2 regions of the Vibrio nigripulchritudo genome follow, and region 1 is predicted to be linked to the other one. Evidence: riboswitches for the same ligand, from Rfam matches in the RefSeq annotation. Region 1 holds a riboswitch; the other holds the start of a gene.
The links. A riboswitch is a leader RNA that binds a small molecule or an ion and turns the genes downstream of it on or off. The one in region 1 is predicted to bind thiamine pyrophosphate.

Region 1 (4,796 bases):
AAATGTTCTTTAGGCGTCACATAACACAACATGGCACAGCCGTACCAACCGATCATGGCGGCACCGATCCCTGAAGTGATGTGGTCGTAGCCAGGTGCAATGTCAGTTGTCAGTGGCCCAAGTGTATAGAATGGCGCTTCATGACAGTGCTTAAGCTGCTCGTCCATGTTCTCTTTGATCATGTGCATTGGGATATGACCCGGACCTTCAATGATCACCTGCACATCGTATTCCCAAGCAACCTTAGTCAGCTCACCCAAAGTTCTTAGCTCAGAAAACTGAGCTTCATCGTTTGCATCGGCAATGGAGCCAGGACGAAGACCATCACCCAGTGAAAGCGCTACGTCGTACTTCGCACAAATTTCACAGATTTCACGGAAATGCGTGTACAGGAAACTTTCCTGGTGATGAGCCAAACACCACTTAGCGATGATTGAGCCGCCACGAGAAACAATACCTGTGACTCGCTTAGCCGTCATCGGAACATAACGAAGCAACAATCCAGCGTGAATGGTGAAGTAATCAACCCCCTGCTCCGCCTGCTCGATAAGGGTGTCTCTCATCACTTCCCAGTTGAGGTTTTCTGCGATACCGTTCACTTTCTCAAGCGCCTGATACATTGGAACCGTACCAATCGGAACCGGGCTGTTACGCATGATCCATTCACGTGTTTCGTGAATGTTTCGACCGGTTGAAAGGTCCATAACCGTATCGCCACCCCAGCGAGTTGCCCAAACCAGCTTTTCTACTTCTTCTTCAATTGAAGAGGTGACCGCAGAGTTACCAATGTTGGCATTTACTTTAACCAGGAAGTTTCGACCAATGATCATTGGTTCTGATTCAGGGTGGTTAATGTTGGAAGGAATGATGGCACGACCTTCTGCCACTTCTTTACGAACAAACTCTGGGGTGATTTCTTTCGGTAAGTTCGCTCCAAAGCTTTCACCTGGATGCTCGATATTCAGTTGCTCATCCGCAAACTTACGACGCTGCATGTTTTCACGAATGGCGATGTATTCCATCTCCGGAGTGATGATGCCTTGGCGCGCATAGTGTAGCTGTGTAACACACTGTCCCTCTTTTGCACGGCGAATTTTTGGAAGGTTTCCGTAACGAAGCTCGTCAAGCGTATCGTCTTCAAGGCGCTCTTTAGTGTAGACCGAGCTTACATCTGCGAGGATTTCTGTATCGGCACGCTCTTCAATCCACTTCTCTCGCAGTTTTGGCAAACCGCTGTACAAGTCGATGTCGTAATTTGGATCAGTGTAAACACCGGAGGTGTCATAAACGCGAATTGGGTCATTCGGCTCGAATATAGGGTCTTTCTTCGTACCACCAACCAGGCTATCAGCCAGGCTGATTTCACGCATTGGGACCTGAATATCACTGCGTGAACCTTCTACGTAGACTTTATGAGAGTTTGGATAGGGTTGGGTCGACAGATTATCAATAAACTGTTTGGCTTCCAGTCTCGCTTGCTTGCGATTCGACATAGCATTTTTCCTTGCATCATTATTTTTGAGGGCATAACCCTAGGAAGAAAATGCTTGACGGATTGTTGTGACAAGAGGGCAGTGAGCAGATAAAACAAGTTCGTGCTCAACTGTAAATCAGATAGATCTCGATTGTATTCGAGTGATGGTATCTTCTCTTGTTCCCTTCGCAGGTATTAGCCTGATCAGGTTCAACGGATCCCGCTACGCGGTCTCAGCTCATTACTTAACACGCTACGTGTTCGAGCACTCCGACAAGTGAAGCCAGTATAAGGGAAAGGTTATGTCAAAACCAAGACTAAAGGTAAAAAAGATTAACTTTTAATCAACAATTGAAAACCGATCCAGGCAGCAGAGATACTGAGAATAACATTTAACAAAACATTCAGACCCATCTTAAAAAAAGCGCCCTGCTGCATCAGTAAAACATTATCCATAGAGAAAGTTGAGAACGTGGTCAGCGCTCCCAAGAAACCTAACCCGATAATCTGTCTCCAGGGCTCTGTGGCAAGACTTCCATTCTCAAACGAGGCAATGAGCATTCCCATCGCTAAAGAGCCCACAACGTTCACTGTGAGCGTCCCATAGGGAAAACCTCGCCCAAATAAACTTGCACATAACTCCGACACCAAAAATCGTGAGCAGGCACCAAATGCACCACCTAGTGCAATAAAGCCAAGAACGGATAATTGTCCCATCTTCCCCTATCCTTCATTTGAATATTGCGATTATTCTATCTCTATATACACAAAAAATTGTTTTTATTTTCGGATACATTGAGACACGAAGAGTGTGAGATATTAAAAGTTACAGGAGTCACTTTTGGTGACTTGAAACAAGTTTTTATGATGTAGAAACGAAAAAGCCCTGATCGGCTGATCAGGGCTTGGAAATTGAACCTGGCGATGTCCTACTCTCACATGGGGAAGCCCCACACTACCATCGGCGCTATTGCGTTTCACTTCTGAGTTCGGCATGGAAATCAGGTGGGTCCACAATGCTATGGTCGCCAAGAAAATTCTTTTTTGTTTCAGACTGACTCACAATCTGTAAACAATAATTAATGGTGCTAGTACCCAGATTTGAACTGGGGACCTCACCCTTACCAAGGGTGCGCTCTACCAACTGAGCTATACCAGCACATTCAATTCTTTTATGCTATGGATTAAAAAAGCCCGTTCTTGCAAACGGGCTTCTTTTAAATTTAAAGCCTGGCGATGTCCTACTCTCACATGGGGAAACCCCACACTACCATCGGCGCTATTGCGTTTCACTTCTGAGTTCGGCATGGAATCAGGTGGGTCCACAACGCTATGGTCGCCAAGCAAATTCTTTAATCTGGAAAGCTGTTTTTAGTTCTGATTCTTACACATTCAATCTGTTCTTATCTGAGTCCACTCAAAACCCCTTGGGTGTTGTATGGTTAAGCCTCACGGGCAATTAGTACAGGTTAGCTCAACGCCTCACAACGCTTACACACCCTGCCTATCAACGTTCTGGTCTCGAACAACCCTTTAGGATACTTAAAGTATCAGGGAAGACTCATCTCAGGGCTCGCTTCCCGCTTAGATGCTTTCAGCGGTTATCGATTCCGAACTTAGCTACCGGGCAATGCCATTGGCATGACAACCCGAACACCAGAGGTTCGTCCACTCCGGTCCTCTCGTACTAGGAGCAGCCCCCTTCAATCTTCCAACGCCCACGGCAGATAGGGACCGAACTGTCTCACGACGTTCTAAACCCAGCTCGCGTACCACTTTAAATGGCGAACAGCCATACCCTTGGGACCGACTTCAGCCCCAGGATGTGATGAGCCGACATCGAGGTGCCAAACACCGCCGTCGATATGAACTCTTGGGCGGTATCAGCCTGTTATCCCCGGAGTACCTTTTATCCGTTGAGCGATACCTTCCATTCAGAACCACCGGATCACTATGACCTGCTTTCGCACCTGCTCGAATTGTCATTCTCGCAGTCAAGCGGGCTTATGCCATTGCACTAACCACACGATGTCCAACCGTGTTTAGCCCACCTTCGTGCTCCTCCGTTACGCTTTGGGAGGAGACCGCCCCAGTCAAACTACCCACCAGGCACTGTCCTCACTCCCGATAAGGGAGCCAAGTTAGAACATCAAAGCTACAAGGGTGGTATTTCAAGGACGGCTCCACGCAATCTGGCGACTGCGTTTCAAAGCCTCCCACCTATCCTACACATGTAGGTTCAATGTTCAGTGCCAAGCTGTAGTAAAGGTTCACGGGGTCTTTCCGTCTAGCCGCGGGTACACTGCATCTTCACAGCGATTTCAATTTCACTGAGTCTCGGGTGGAGACAGCGTGGCCATCATTACGCCATTCGTGCAGGTCGGAACTTACCCGACAAGGAATTTCGCTACCTTAGGACCGTTATAGTTACGGCCGCCGTTTACCGGGGCTTCGATCAAGAGCTTCGTCCGAAGACTAACCCCATCAATTAACCTTCCGGCACCGGGCAGGCGTCACACCGTATACGTCATCTTACGATTTTGCACAGTGCTGTGTTTTTAATAAACAGTTGCAGCCACCTGGTATCTGCGACTCTCGTCAGCTCCATCCGCGAGGGACTTCACCGATAAGAGCGTACCTTCTCCCGAAGTTACGGTACCATTTTGCCTAGTTCCTTCACCCGAGTTCTCTCAAGCGCCTTGGTATTCTCTACCCGACCACCTGTGTCGGTTTGGGGTACGATTCCTTACAATCTGAAGCTTAGAGGCTTTTCCTGGAAGCATGGCATCAATGACTTCACTACCGTAGTAGCTCGACATCGTGTCTCAGCCTTAAAGAGAGCCGGATTTACCTAACTCTCAAGCCTACGCACTTGAACCTGGACAACCGTCGCCAGTACCACCTAGCCTTCTCCGTCCCCCCATCGCAATTGTAAGAAGTACGGGAATATTAACCCGTTTCCCATCGACTACGCTTTTCAGCCTCGCCTTAGGGGTCGACTTACCCTGCCCCGATTAACGTTGGACAGGAACCCTTGGTCTTCCGGCGAGGGAGTTTTTCACTCCCTTTATCGTTACTCATGTCAGCATTCGCACTTCTGATACCTCCAGCAGCCCTTACAGACCACCTTCAACGGCTTACAGAACGCTCCCCTACCCCGCATACAAAGTATGCAGCCGCAGCTTCGGTGTATTGCTTAGCCCCGTTACATCTTCCGCGCAGGCCGACTCGACCAGTGAGCTATTACGCTTTCTTTAAATGATGGCTGCTTCTAAGCCAACATCCTGGCTGTCTGAGCCTTCCCACATCGTTTCCCACTTAG
Region 2 (4,796 bases), 1.7 Mb from region 1:
TAGTCTTCCCAGTCACTTCGGCACGCATTAATGAGATCTTGATGATTCATAGTAAGCCTCGATCAGTTGAAGTTTGGAATGTAGTCCACTGCTTTTGGTAGTGTCTCAATGATCTTCTGGTCGTACATGAACTGAGCGTAATCGTCATAGCGTTTGTGGTCGACAGCTGAAGGACGAAGTGCAAAACGAGTCAGAGTGTCGTTCCAAGCGCGTTTGTTCAGCTCGTTGTTCAGTGTGTCTGGCGAGTAGGCAACAAACTCTTTCCACGATTGCTGAGGGTGGTTAACGATGTAGGTTGTCGCTTTTTCCAGAGCGCGATTAAACGCTTTGATGGCTTCTTTGTCGTGCGTTTTGGCGTTAGCAACGAATACCAGTTCGTCGTAAGTAGGTACGCCATGCTCTTCCGGGAAGAAAGCTTTTGCATCGTAACCTTCAAGAGCCAACTGGTTGCTTTCGAAGTTACGGAAACCACCCCAGATAGCGTCGACTTTGCCAGAAGCAAGTGATGATGACAGCGCCCAGCCAACATTGATGATTTCTACGTCTTTGTAGTCAACGTTGTGAGTGTTCAGCATAGTGCCAATGGTGGCTTCTTCATTGCCTGCGATAGCGATACCAATTTTTTTGCCTTTAAGTTCAGACAGGTTGTTTACCTTGCCTTTCAGAACCGTCAGCGTATTCAGTGGTGTTGCAACCAGTGTTGCTGAACGAATCAGTGGCAAGCCAGCAGCAACGTCAATAGTCAGGTTTGGCTGGTAAGAAATCGCCAGATCAACTTTATTCGCTGCAACCAGTTTTGGTGGTGTGCTTGGGTCAGCAGGTTCCTGAACGTTTACCGTAATGCCTTCTTCCTTAAAGTAACCGCGTTCTTTAGCGATGACGATCGGGCCGTGGTTCGGGTTAACGAACCAGTCCAGCATCAGAGTCAGTTTCTTTTCTTCCGCAGTTACATTAAAAGTAACCGCTGAGGCAGCAAGTGCAATAGCACTGAAAATGGTCTTCTTTTTCACAATATTTTCCTTTTTAAATCGCTGATTGATTTCCAGGTCAACAGACCCTATAGATCATTCCTATTGAAAGTGTGATTACTTTTCCCAAGGGATAAGTCTTTTAAGTGCTTCGTCTGCTGCAAAATACAGCGACACAGACAAAGCGGATAAAATAAAGAGCGCCGCGAACATTTCGTCGATCATCATGCGGGCATTCGCCTGCAACATCAGATACCCAAGCCCTTCGCTTGAACCTACCCATTCGCCACAAACTGCTCCAATCGGAGCCACAACAACCGCAACTCGGATTCCTGAAGCCAGAGTTGGTAGCGAAGCGGGTAGCTGGATATGACGAAGGGTTTCCCATTTCGTTGCACCCATGGTTTTCGCCAGATCCAGATAGCCTGTTGGGGTGTTGCGTAAACCGTCGTAACAACAGGTCGTGACAGGGAAGAAGATGATGATGGCTGCCATCACGACTTTGGAGGTAATGCCATACCCAAGCCAGAGCATTAAAACAGGGGCAATCGCAAACACCGGAATTGCCTGACTGGCGATAAGAATTGGCAACAACCAACGTTTAAGGGGGTTGAACATCAGCATTTGCAGGGCAAAGATCAGCCCCATTGACAAGCCGAGAAGCAGACCAAGCAAGATTTCCTGAGCCGTGACCCAGGTGTGTTTGAGCAACACATCCTGACGCTGAATCAGGCGCTCAAAGACATCAAACGGGGCTGGCAATATAAAAGCCGGCATGTCGAATATCACCACAATTGCCTGCCACAACCCAATCATCACCGACGCACTAATGATCACGCGCAGGAGAGGGAAGGAAATTTTCTCGCTTCGCTTAATGGCTCTGGCAACGGTAGAAAGCTGGTTTACGTTACTCATAGTCTTTCTCCAGCTTTTCAATAATGCTTTGTTGAAGCTTGGCGCACTCGGCATCCAGCTTTCTTGGGATGTCGGATTGAGGTAATTCCATAGCGTGAGCAAAGGCAGGAGCACCCTGCATCACGTATAGCTTGGAAGCCAGTCGAATGGCTTCGTGCGGGTCATGGGTAATGAGTAACACGGTTTTATCTTGAAGTAGCTGATGTGCCAGGTTCTGAAGTTTGTGACGATTTACTGCATCCAATGCCGAAAAGGGTTCATCCATTAGAACGATGGGTTTTTCCTGCATCAGAGTTCGGGCGATAGCAACACGCTGTCGCATGCCACCAGACAATTGCTGGGGAAGGAGATCCCTTTGGTCTGCCAAACCGACCTGTTCCAGTAAATGCAGTGCTTTTTTCTGGCTTTCTTTGTCTTTCAATTGCTTGCCAAATCGTGTGCTGAGCAAGACATTGTCTAATGCGGATAGCCAGGGCATCAGTAAATCTTGCTGCCCCATATACGCGATTTCATTGTCAACCGACAAAGGGTGTTTTATGCCTTGTTGGTCTTCCAACAACAGCGCACCTTTCCAGCTGGCTTTGGCGTTGAGAAGCCCTGCAAAATGGCGAAGCAGAGTCGATTTACCGCAACCGCTTCTTCCAAGAATGCACGTCCAGTACCCGACAGGAAATCGCATATTCAGGTCGGCTAATGTTGGCGTTTCGGCATCCAGATATTGCAGTTCACCATTTTCTAACGCGATGAACGCTTTATCCTTTGCAAGAGTCGTAAAACTCGAAGCTTCAGAGTACATCTTCATGTCCGGGGAAAAAGTGGTGAACCGGACCATGCCCCTGGCCTATATCCAGTTCATCAGCATGAGCGATGGCATTGGAGATGTAGTACTTACCCAGCTTGACGGCTTCTGGCAGTTCATAGCCCTGAGCTAGGAAAGAGGCGATAGCAGAAGAGAGCGTACAACCTGTGCCGTGAGTGTTTTGAGTATCAACACGTTTGGCGTTTAATGATTCAACCTTGTCAGGGAAAATCAATAAATCTGTACTGTATTCACTGCTTTCTAAATGCCCGCCTTTGAGCAGTACCGACTGACAACCCAGAGAGCGAAGCTGGTCAATCATGCTTTCCATATCGGCTTCACTTTCAGGCACTGGATTACCGGTTAAGGCTGCGCCTTCGGGCAGATTAGGGGTGATGACATCAGCAAGCGGCAATAACTCCGCTTTCAAGGTGCTGATGGCACTCTCTTCGAGAAGCAGATCCCCACTGGTTGCAACCATTACCGGGTCAACCACCAAATATTTTGGCTTGTATTGTTTTATTTTACTGGCAACCACTTTAATGATGCCCGAATCTGCCAGCATGCCGACTTTGACAGCTGCGATATTGAGATCGGTAAATACGGCGTCTAGCTGGCTTTCCACATGGTCTAGTGGGATAGGGAAAATCGCGGAAACGCCTTGTGTGTTTTGAGATGTAATTGCCGTGATAGCTGAACAAGCAAAGCTGCCCGTTGCTGAAATGGCTTTGATATCCGCCTGAATGCCGGCACCACCACCACTGTCAGAACCAGCAATAGTAAGTACGATTGGCGTATTCACACCTGTGGGGGAAGGGTGGTTGTTTTGTGTGGTCATAAGTGCTCCCGCAATACAGGCGAGCAGGAACTCTTCTGACTAAAGAATGGAATGGTAGTGAGATCAACCCATCGACAGTAAGATTCATAGTTCCCTACGCCAGTGTTAACTGAATCAGGTTCAACGGGTCTCGCTATGCGATCTCAGCCTAAGGCTCCCCGACTATTATTCGCGATGATAACAATTTTCATTAAAAGGGCAACGAATTGATCCCCGGCTTGGTGCGTACGTCTAATTAGTGAGCGAAATATCAATTATGATGACTTGATGTGTTAGCAAGTAAAATGCATCTTTTTGCTCATCAATGAAGTGTCTAGAAAAAACGAATGGGAAGGTAGAAGTCCAATTCGAATGCTTCATCTTCGCTAAGAAAGTGGTTTTTATGATAGTGAACATAAGCTGGTGTAGAACGAAGCTTAAACCCAGATTGTGGAAGCCAGGTTTCCAGCACTGTGCTTATTTGGGGAAGCAGTTCCCCGTAGATGCCTTTGAGTTTAAATACTGCGTGTAAGCCGCCGGGAATCACCATCTGGTTGACGACTCCCCGATATTTTAGGGGTTCTGAAATGCCCACACATGCAACGTATCGACACTGATCCAGCTCCACCCACGCTGGGTTTGAATGGTGTAAGCCAAACTGCTGCGAAAAATCTCGCCCATCATCTTTCGTCCACGCCTGCAACGTTAGCCATGCATTGCGAATCGAACGGCTGTAACCATTGTGACGAACATACGCCGCCATTCTGTCTGGGACTTCTTTTATTTTCGGAACGGGAAGAGGGCGGCTTGCGACTCTTTTGTAGCCCGCTGCGATTTCAGGATCTTTCAAATAGGGTTTATCGGATACCTGTAGATCGTGTTTGCGCCATTTGCCCGGTGACATATCGAATGTTGCTTTAAATGCTTTATTGAAAGAAGAAAGCGAAGAAAAACCACAGTTGTTAGCGATATCCAGAATAGGAGAAGAGGTATCAAACATGAGCTGATTGGCTGCGTATTCCATGCGCGCCCGGCGAATGTACTGGTGGATGGGTTCGCCAATCACTTCTTTAAACACACGGTGGAAATGCTGCTCAGAATAAGCAGCAATCGACATCAATTCCTTTACAGAATGCGTCTTAGTTATGTCTTGATGAATGTGGAACAGAACATCATTCATCCTAGAGGTATGTTGATAGCTCAAAATTCTAAAAAAGCATAAACGGACATAATGAAGAGCATAAATGGACAAACATGTTTTCGCAATAGACCATAACATTGAATTCAGAATTCAATG

Region 2: linked by a shared signal. The riboswitch ahead of thiD (bifunctional hydroxymethylpyrimidine kinase/phosphomethylpyrimidine kinase) and the one ahead of thiC (phosphomethylpyrimidine synthase ThiC) in region 1 are both predicted to bind thiamine pyrophosphate.

What each region holds. Positions count from the first base shown of each region.
Region 1 covers NZ_AP027049.1:3,935,425-3,940,220, forward strand. Annotated here, with positions in the region: gene thiC (phosphomethylpyrimidine synthase ThiC) at 1-1,493, opposite strand, end outside; TPP riboswitch at 1,639-1,757, opposite strand; gene crcB (fluoride efflux transporter CrcB) at 1,808-2,191, opposite strand; rRNA gene rrf (5S ribosomal RNA) at 2,391-2,507, opposite strand; tRNA gene QMG91_RS17975 (tRNA-Thr) at 2,558-2,633, opposite strand; rRNA gene rrf (5S ribosomal RNA) at 2,703-2,818, opposite strand; rRNA gene QMG91_RS17985 (23S ribosomal RNA) at 2,913-4,796, opposite strand, start outside.
Region 2 covers NZ_AP027049.1:2,193,456-2,198,251, reverse strand. Annotated here, with positions in the region: gene tenA (thiaminase II) at 1-50, opposite strand, end outside; gene QMG91_RS10095 (ABC transporter substrate-binding protein) at 63-1,010, opposite strand; partial or broken gene QMG91_RS10090 (ABC transporter permease) at 1,086-1,817, opposite strand; gene QMG91_RS10085 (ABC transporter ATP-binding protein) at 1,876-2,679, opposite strand; gene thiD (bifunctional hydroxymethylpyrimidine kinase/phosphomethylpyrimidine kinase) at 2,669-3,520, opposite strand; TPP riboswitch at 3,595-3,691, opposite strand; gene QMG91_RS10075 (AraC family transcriptional regulator) at 3,834-4,703, opposite strand.